3 regions of the Paenibacillus dendritiformis genome follow, and region 1 is predicted to be linked to each of the others. Evidence: predicted binding sites of a transcription regulator. Region 1 holds the regulator's gene; each other region holds the start of a gene.
What was found. The regulator LexA, encoded in region 1, represses DNA repair genes until DNA is damaged. The targets are predictions, from matches to a motif close to CGAACATATGTTCG.
Positions count from the first base shown of each region.

Region 2: recA (recombinase RecA) is a predicted target of LexA. The motif match lies at 1,714-1,727, and genes of this name have one in related genera.
Region 3: L6439_RS09470 (DNA polymerase IV) is a predicted target of LexA. The motif match lies at 1,449-1,462, and genes of this name have one in related genera.

Region 1 covers NZ_AP025344.1:3,541,510-3,544,786, forward strand. The annotation lists gene L6439_RS15565 (methyltransferase) at 1-206, opposite strand, end outside; gene L6439_RS15570 (DUF896 domain-containing protein) at 236-451, opposite strand; gene L6439_RS15575 (LysM peptidoglycan-binding domain-containing protein) at 617-997, opposite strand; gene lexA (transcriptional repressor LexA) at 1,247-1,873, shown strand; gene L6439_RS15585 (SDR family oxidoreductase) at 2,048-2,920, shown strand; gene L6439_RS15590 (hypothetical protein) at 2,970-3,257, opposite strand.
Region 2 covers NZ_AP025344.1:2,370,197-2,373,473, forward strand. The annotation lists gene pgsA (CDP-diacylglycerol--glycerol-3-phosphate 3-phosphatidyltransferase) at 1-168, shown strand, start outside; gene L6439_RS10345 (competence/damage-inducible protein A) at 298-1,554, shown strand; gene recA (recombinase RecA) at 1,799-2,857, shown strand; gene L6439_RS10355 (RecX family transcriptional regulator) at 3,012-3,277, shown strand, end outside.
Region 3 covers NZ_AP025344.1:2,158,573-2,161,849, forward strand. The annotation lists gene L6439_RS09465 (YhjD family protein) at 1-122, opposite strand, end outside; gene L6439_RS09470 (DNA polymerase IV) at 119-1,387, opposite strand; gene L6439_RS09475 (YhjD family protein) at 1,601-2,017, opposite strand; gene L6439_RS09480 (Crp/Fnr family transcriptional regulator) at 2,249-2,773, shown strand; gene L6439_RS09485 (spore coat associated protein CotJA) at 2,904-3,194, shown strand; gene L6439_RS09490 (spore coat protein CotJB) at 3,191-3,277, shown strand, end outside.

The DNA.
Region 1 (3,277 bases):
GGGGACGGCAGACTCGTACCGACACTGCCAAGCAGCGCATAAATGATCGTAAACCCGGTCAATATCAAAGGAAGAATAAAATTCCGGCCCTTGAATTCATCGAACGCAACCGTATGGGAAGCGATCCCCGGCTTGCCCTGCTTTTTGCGTTGTTTGTTCAACTGAGCGCTGTTGCGCCGTACTTGGCGTTCCCAACTACGCGACATCCATCCAGACCTCCTATATGTTACACACTCTAATGAACGATGTTTCCCGATTGATTGTTCTGTTCGCCTTCTTCGTCTTCGACATAGCGAATGCTGTCCAACTTGTTGCGGACCTGCTGACGGAACAATTCAAGGTACTGCTCTCTTAGCGCGGCCCGTTCTGCAAGTTCCTCCGAGTTCAGCCCTGCGCTCTTATGCTTGCGGGCCAGTTCATTGATGCGAGCGATTAATTTATCCATATTCATCTTGTACCCTCCATACCATGGTGCATATCTTCTACTTTGACATGCTGCATCAGCCTTGTCAAGCAAGCTGACAGCGATGGAATACAAGAAGCGGCTCCTTCGGCCTCAGCCGGTGAGAAGAGCGGTGCTGCGAGAACAATGATCCCGGCCTCAGCCGAATTATGGTCAAGAAAGTATCGGCACGACAAGGACGATGCCGGATTGCAGCGTATGTCCCCTTAAGTCATTCAACTGAATGATCTTGTATATGTACTCCCGGGTATCCATCCCGTTCGGTTTGTATTCCGTCGCGATTTCCCACAGGCTATCCCCAGGCTGAACAAGCACTCGCTCCGTACTTACAGAAGGCTGCCCGGATACTGCGTCGTCATCCCCCCATGCTTGTACGATTCCCGCGCACAAAAGGAACAGCAGGCCGGAGAGCAGTACCGCCCGAATCAATTTTCTTCTATTATAAGGCTTTGGCTTTACAGGCTGACGCAGCGTTGATCTTGCTTCCGTTCGATATGCGTAACTCCGTCTCGGGCTATATACCATTTCACTCATGTCCGCTCACTCCCCAAACACTTGTTCTATTCTTAATGTCCATAATGTAACACGAACATACGTTCAGGTCAACCGTTTTTGAGGAACGTGCGTTCTCTTTTTTTGTTCCCCAAATCCGAATATGGGGCATGCGTTGAAAGAAAACGAATAAACCGCATAAAATCAAGGATTTTTTAGAACTTACGTTTGTGCGAACGGAGGTTCTATGGTATAATTTTGACAAAAGAGCATTCATTGGAGTTGATATCTTTGTCTAAAATATCAAGTCGACAACAAGCGATCCTTGATTTTATACGCGATGAAGTCCGCACCAAGGGCTATCCTCCTTCCGTAAGAGAGATCGGGGAAGCTGTCGGCCTCGCATCGAGTTCCACGGTGCACGGTCATCTCGATCGGCTGGAGAAGAAAGGCTTTATCCGCCGGGACCCGACGAAGCCAAGAGCGATCGAACTGCTAAGCGAACAGTCGGATCGCCATTCAGAGTTCAGCCATGCCGTAGCACGCGTTCCCGTCATCGGGAAGGTAACGGCCGGCGAGCCGATTACGGCGACCGAGAACATCGAAGATTATTTTCCTCTCCCGGTGCATATGGTGGGAGACGACGAGAACATCTTCATGCTATCCGTTGTCGGCGACAGCATGATTGAAGCCGGTATACATAACGGAGACTATGTTATCGTCCGCCAGCAGCAGACCGCGAACAACGGCGATATCGTCGTGGCCATGACCGAGGAGAACGAGGCAACGGTGAAGACCTTCTACAAGGAACGCGATCATATCCGGCTTCAGCCGGAGAATCCAACTTTTGAGCCGATCCGGTTGAAGCATGTGACGATCCTGGGCAAAGTGATTGGATTGTTCCGTGATTTTCATTAATCCTTGCTGCATGGGTGCAAATGTGGAGAAAGCCGCTTTGAGTACAGGCATTTCTGTATTCGAAAGCGGCTTTTTGACGTGTCAGGGCGGTATAACGTGATTAATTCCGGGAACGATGTGGTAAGTTACGTTACATGACGAACTTCGAAAAATCCAATCGAGAGGTGAAGCATCATGACATCCCATCAGCAGATGAAGCAGACCCTGCCCGCCCAGCATCAGAACCGCCAACCAGGCCTCGAGACGGACATGAATCCGCGTCCGCAATTCGAATGCCATTCCTATTCCGCTGCGGGCAAGCTGAAGAACAAGGTTGCGCTGATTACCGGCGGCGACAGCGGCATTGGCCGCTCGGTCGCCGTGGCGTTCGCCAAGGAAGGCGCCGACATCGCCATCGTGTATTTGAATGAGCATGACGATGCCAAGGAAGCGAAGCGGCATGTCGAGGAGACAGGACGCCGCTGCCTGCTTATCGACGGTGACATCGGAGAAGAATCGTTCTGCGAGCGAGCGGTGGAACAGACTGTGAAGGAGCTCGGGAAGCTGGACATATTAGTCAATAATGCCGGTGAGCAGCATCCGCAGGGGCGCATAGAAGACATTACAGACGCACAGCTTCAACGTACATTCAAGACCAACATATTTGCGATGTTCTATCTGACGAAGGCGGCAATGTCCCAATTGAAACGGCATACTGGCGTTATCATTAACACCGCCTCCGTCACCGCGTATCGGGGAAGCGCAAATTTGTTGGATTATTCCGCCACCAAGGGCGCGATAGTCGCCTTCACCCGCTCCTTGTCAGCGAATCTGGCACCGGACGGCATCCGGGTGAACGGCGTGGCGCCCGGCCCGATCTGGACGCCGCTCATTCCGTCCACATTCGATGCGAATCAGGTCAGTCAATTCGGCGGGGACACGCCGATGCAGCGACCTGGACAGCCTCAAGAGCTCGCTCCCAGCTACGTGTATCTAGCCAGCGCGGATTCCTCTTACGTCACCGGACAGATCCTGCATGTCAACGGCGGCGAAATCATTAATGGCTGACGCATTAAAAGCTTAGGCCATTACTTAGGGAAGCACTCGATTTCGCGCGTTAACCTTTATGCCACCAAGACTCGACGATTTGATGAGCGACAGCCGGATTATATCCTCTCCCAATCAGATATGATACGGCTGCCGCTTCACGGAGCGCATGCTCAACGGATATTGTTTGCGCTTCTTTTAGTCCGTTAATCACCCATGGCTCAACGATCTGCAGTGTTTCAATCTTCAAATTTTGCGTCTCCGGATAATAATGCGGACAGAACTGCGAAGAAGAATAAGGATGAATGTGTGGCCCCGGGTAAACATTCATGGGGTATGGCTGGTATTGGTAACTCACGGAAAAACGTCTCCCTTCAT
Region 2 (3,277 bases), 1.2 Mb from region 1:
ACGGCCACCCAGATTACCGCCATCGTCGCGATGCTGCTGAACAATTTTCCGTTTGTTCTGGTGGGCATTCCGTTCGACGTGATCTCTACCTGGATCGCTGCTATCATTACGATCTATTCGGGTATTGATTATTTTGTCAAAAATAAAAGTGTGCTTCATTTCTCGTAGCCTGTCTGCAGGACAATAGGCGCTTTTTCCCGTCTGGACCAGTGTGGAAAAAGGCCTATTTTTTCTTGGATGGAGTGCGGTATGATTCGAAATGTGCACGTATGCTGAACAGAAAAGGGATGATGTGGGATGAATGCGGAAATCATTGCCGTAGGCACCGAGCTGCTGCTCGGCGAAATCGTCAACACGAATGCGCAGTTTATTTCGCAGCAATTGGCGCTGCTTGGCATCGACGTTTATTTTCAGACGGTGGTCGGAGATAATCCGCATCGGCTTCGCCATGTGCTTGAGACAGCGAGAACCCGTTCGCGGCTCATTATTTTGACCGGCGGCCTTGGGCCGACGATGGATGATATTACGAAGGATATCGTGGCCGAACTGCTGGGACGGAGAACCTTCCTGGACGAAGCGGCGGTGGGCAGGATGGAGCAAATGTTCTCCCGCCGGGGCACGCCTATGGTGGAGAGCAACAAGCGCCAGGCGATGGTGATCGAGGGGGCCGCGGTTCTGCCGAATGCGACGGGGCTTGCGCTTGGCAGCGCGCTGTTGGCGGACGGAACGGCCTTCATCCTGCTGCCGGGACCGCCGCGCGAGATGAAGCCGATGTTCGAGCAGGAAGTCATTCCGTGGCTGCGCGGCAGCGGATTGCTGGACCATTCGGTGCTGCATACGCGGAAGCTCAAATTCGCGGGAATTGGCGAGTCGAAGCTGGAGGATATGCTCCGCGACCTGATTGAGGCGCAGGACCATACGACGATTGCCACTTATGCGAAGGAAGGGGAAGTGCTGGTCCGCCTCGCGACGAAGACGGCGGATGAACAGGAAGCGGCGCAGCGTCTCGGAGAGACGGAGTCGGCCATTATAAGCCGTATCGGGGAATATATGTTCGCGGCGGAAGATATCTCTCTGCCCGAGGCGCTGCTCCACCTGATGAGCGAACGGAACCTTACGCTGTCTGCGGCCGAGAGCTGCACCGGCGGCTTGTTCGCCGAGATGATGACGTCCGTGCCGGGAAGCTCTGAGGTGTTCCAGGGGGGTGCCGTCACGTACTCGAACGAGATGAAGGAGCGAATCCTCGGCGTTCCGCACGAGCTTCTCGAAGGGGAGCAGGCGCCTGGAGCCGTCAGCGCCGAGACGGCGAAGGCGATGGCGGAAGGGATGCAGGACATCGCGGACACCGACTTCGCGATCGCGATCACGGGCGTCGCCGGACCGGGCCATTCCGAACGGAAGCCGGTCGGCCTCGTCTATATCGCCATCGCCGAGAAGGGGAGAGACACGCAGGTCGAGGAGCTTCGCTTGACGGGAGACCGTTCGACGATTCGTCTGAGAACGGTGAATGCGGTCATGTACCGGCTGTGGAGCCGTGCCCGTCAGCATGGCTAAGCTTGACCGGTTTGGCGGAAGCCGTTACAATTGAATGGACGGAAGAACCGCAGCAAGGCGCATGCCGCTTTTGTTGCGGTTTTTTGCGTCCAAGGGGAGGAGGATGCTGAAGAACGTTCCTTTTATGGAATCTTAAGGTAAAGACTGCCGTGAAAAAAACGAATGTATGTTCGAAAAAAAGCTTGGCAAACGGATCGAAAGACGGTATGATAGAGGTATCAAATGGAACAAAGGAAGTGAGTATGTGTCAGATCGCCGCGCTGCATTAGAAATGGCATTGCGCCAAATCGAGAAACAATTCGGTAAAGGTTCGATCATGAAACTTGGCGAGTCCAACCACATGCAGGTTGAGATTGTGCCGAGCGGATCGTTGGCACTTGATATAGCTCTTGGAATCGGCGGATTGCCAAGAGGACGGATTATTGAAGTCTATGGACCGGAATCTTCCGGTAAGACGACGGTTGCGCTTCACGCGATTGCCGAGGTGCAGAAGGTTGGCGGACAAGCTGCGTTCATCGACGCGGAGCATGCGCTCGATCCTGCATACGCGAGCAAGCTTGGCGTGAACATCGACGAGTTGCTTCTGTCCCAGCCGGATACTGGGGAGCAGGCGCTCGAGATTGCCGAAGCGCTCGTTCGCAGCGGCGCGGTGGACATTATCGTCATCGACTCCGTCGCGGCTCTCGTGCCGAAGGCGGAGATTGAAGGGGAGATGGGAGATTCCCACGTCGGTCTGCAAGCGCGTCTCATGTCCCAGGCGCTTCGCAAATTGTCCGGGGCGATTAGCAAGTCCAAGACGATCGCGATCTTCATCAACCAGCTTCGCGAGAAGGTCGGCGTTATGTTCGGCAACCCGGAGACGACGCCGGGCGGCCGCGCATTGAAGTTCTATTCCACGATCCGGCTGGATGTCCGGCGGGTGGAGACGATCAAGCAGGGCAACGACATGATCGGGAACCGGACACGCATCAAGGTCGTGAAGAACAAGGTCGCGCCTCCATTCAAGCAGGCGGACATCGATATTATGTACGGCGAAGGGATTTCCCGCGAAGGAAGCATCGTAGATATCGGCACGGAGATGGACATTATTCAGAAGAGCGGGGCCTGGTATTCGTACGAGGGCGAGCGTCTGGGCCAAGGCCGTGAGAATGCGAAGCAGTTCCTGAAGGAAAATCCAGAGATCGCGCTGACGATCGAGAACAAGGTTCGTGAAGCAAGCAATTTGTCGACGGTGGTCCGGAACCATTCCGAGCATGATGCCGAAGAGGCGGAGGATGCTCTGGAGCTGGAACTGGAATCGTAAGCCTGTTTCTGGAACAAGCGCCTTCCTGTGAGGGCGCTTGTTTTGTCATGTCCGTGTACATAAGGATGCGGGGAACGCGAAATCATGCGCGGATGCGGCGAAGTCAATGAATGATGGCTTTGCGGGCGAGGGCGCAGACAGGAGGAGCAGACGGATGAACAAGCAGGAACGCATCCTGACGATCATGCGGGTGGAGCAGGATCGAACCCAGCGAGGGCGCTATGTCCTGCATTTCGACAGCGGCGAGTCCCTCAACGTGCATGAGGATGTCATGATCAAGTACCGGCTTCTGAAGGGAGCGGACATCGCTCTCGACGCGCTTGACGATATCGTGCGGGCCGATGAGGGGAACAAGGCCTATGTGCAGGCGCTGCGCCATCTGCAGCGCAAGCCGAGAACGAGGATGGAGATCATCCGCCA
Region 3 (3,277 bases), 1.4 Mb from region 1:
GGCCGAGCGGGCTCGGCGGGCTTATCGGGGTTGAGGCGCCGGTTCAACAGCGCTTCTTTATGCTGGGGAAGCATCATTCTGCTCGATTCCCACAGGCCGTTTTTTTGGAGTTTTTTGCTCATTTATAATGCCCCCCGATTTTGGCTGCCCGGTCTGCCGCCTGACCGGCGGCGGTCAAGGAAGAGGCGCGGACGATCGCCGCATTGCCGTACCGTTCTTTGATGCCGTCCGTCGCTCTCTCCAACGCTCTCGCTTTTTCCTGATCCTCGAACAGGGTAAGCTGATACAGCTGATCGTCCACCAGCTTGCTTAGCATGATGCCGGCGCGGCGGACCGGCCTGCGGTTCCAAAACGTATAGAAAAGCTGCTTGGCCGCGGCAAATACTTTGTTCGTATTATTCGTCGGATCCGGCATCGTCATTTGGCGGGAGAACCCGGTCGGCGCTTCGTAGGGGCTGCACATGCAGCTGACGGTAACCACCGAGCCCATATATCCTTTGCGCCGGCAATCCCGGCACACTTCCTCCGTAAGCTCGAGAAGAATCGTATCCACTTCCGATTCCGTGGCGTAGTCCCGGGGCAAGGTCATCATATGGCCGACCGATTGTGGCGGCGTGCGGAACGTATCCGGGGAGACGGGGCTGTCATCGAGGCCGTTGGCGGTGCGCCACATCACTTCGGCATGAATGTCCGACTGCTTGCCGAAGCGGGCGCGGAATTTATCCTTGAGCTGCGGCAGCGGGGTTCTGGCGATATCTCCGATAGTCGTCATGCCCAGGCGGGCAAAATGGGCCGTCATGCGGGAGCCGACACCGAACATTTTGCTGACCGGCTGAGGCCACAGCAGCGTCGCGATGTCGGACGGAGCCAGGGCGAAGATGCCCTCTTTGTTTTTCTTGGCCCATATGTCCGTGGCCATTTTGGCCAAAATTTTATTGGAGCTGATCCCGATCCGGACCCATACTCCGGTCTGCTCGAGCACGCTGCGCTGAATCTCTCTCGCCATGGTGACCGGGTCTCCGAACAGCGTCCGGCTTCCGGTCACATCGAGAAATTGCTCATCGACGCTGAACGTCTCGACGAGATCGGTGAATTGTTCATAAATTTGCGTAATGAGCAGCGAGACATCGATATAATGCTGCATGCGGGGGCGCATCACGATCAGGCGGGGGCACTTGTTCAGGGCTTCCCCAAGCCGCTCCGCCGTTGTTACGCCATAGCTTTTGGCTATCGGGCAAGCGGCCAGAATGATCCCCGATCGGCGCGCGGGATCCCCGGATACAACGAGCGGCATATGCTGATATTCCGGGTGCTCCGCTTTTTCCACGCTGGCATAGAAGCTTTGGCAGTCCGCCAAAAAGATAATCCGTTCCTTGCTTCCGCTCAATGTAACCACCTCAACCAATCGAGTCTTAAAATGAGAACGTGTATTCGTGTTTATTATATACCGAACATACATTCTCTATGCAAATGAAGTTTATGGAATCGGATGGCGGATGAGCCTGAATACCGCCGGTTGGCGGTGCTTCGTTCCGGTAACCGGCGGTATGCCGTGCCGGCGGGCCGGAGCGGATGCTGTTCCGCCCCTCGGGATGACGGCTTAGCTGTCTGCGGTCCCTTCCGGTTCCTCCGGGCCGCCGGAGATATGCAGATAGCGCTGCAGCAGGCTCTTGACCTCGGCTCGGATGAGGCCGCGCAGCATGTAGAAGGAGCGGTGGTACCCCCGGCACACGTACTGCACGCGCACGCCGTGATCCAGCCGTTCCTCGGACACGATCTTAATCCCGCGGTGCCGGAACTGCTTCCGGATGCGGAACAGATCGGAGGCGGCGTCGTCCTGCGCCTGGCGAAGCCCCTGGATATAAATTTCTGCCATCTTCAGCCCCGAGACGGCAATGCGGCCGATATCGCGCTCGAGCACGTCGAGGACGAGGGTCTGAAGGATATACTGCTTCACCAGCAGAGCGTCTTCCCCGTCATGAGGCGGAGGCCCGCTTGTCGCGGACAATACAGTCATACCGGGTTCCTCCTTGCGTAACTCCATTCACGCGGCGCCCCGCTTGACATCGCGGGGGCCCGCGGAAAGGTTGATAACCTCATTATACGAACTTGTGTTCTATTTTATAACTAATATAGCGAACAAACATTCTGTTTTCAATGGGTAAATGATGGTGGAAGGGAGCGAAATGGTTTACAATAAGAACAGAGGAAAAGGAAAGAGCCGGGATGGAAGAAGGAGTGAGCAGGAATGAAGATTACGCTGCATCGGGGGGAGATATTGTTCCGCCAAGGCGATCCGGGCACGTACCTGTACCGGATCATGAGCGGCGTGTTCAAAGTGACCCGGCTGCACGAGAACGGGAACATCGTGCTGTTCAATATATTGTATCCGGGCGAGATGGTACCGCATCATTCCCTTATCTCTCCGAAGGACTGCCATGGGACGGCGACGGCCATGGTAACCAGCACGGTAGAGCGGATTGAAGCGGAGGCGTGGTATGAGGAGCTGCGGAACAATTCCGGCAAGGCGCTCGAAGTGGCCAAGCTGCTGCAAGAGAAGCTCCGCTTCATGCAGCAGCGGCTCGATCATCTGACGATCGGATCGCCTGCCGAGCGGCTGGCGCTGCTGACCCGGTGGCTGGACACCATGACGAACAAGACCCCGCTTACGGACATGCTGACGCAGGAGGAGATCGGGCAGCTGATCGGAGTGCGGCGCGAGACGGTCAATCGTCTGCTCCGGCAGGGCGCCAATTCCATGACGAAGCGATGAACGGGCAAGCCGTTCAGCAGACCTATTGCTGCTGAACGGCTTTTTCATGTCATGGGACATTCCGGGAAGCTCATATGAGTAGGAAGTGAAGCGTTATTTATTTCGCTTGATAAAGGAGGTACCGAGCATCATGGACAACGAGCAAGCGCTTGGCTGGGCCGAACCGGCAGCGAGGCCATCCGCATGCGGGACGGGACCGTATTCCCAGGAGCGGATCCATATTCCGTACCGCGGTCCGTTCGATCCTTGCCCGCCGCTGCCCTACAAGACCTATATCCTGCCGCCGAATCTGTTCATTACGTTTCAACCCCCGAATTTGCCGCAATTCCCGCCGCCGCAGGCGCTGCGGTGCGGAACGCTGTGGCCGGCATTATTCAGCCCTTATCGGCCGAAGGGCAGACGGGAGGAGGGAACGGCTTGAGCACACATGGCACGCACCCGTTCTGCACTCGGGAGTACTATGACAGCCTGCTGCAGCTGCAGGAAATCGATTTTGTGCTGATC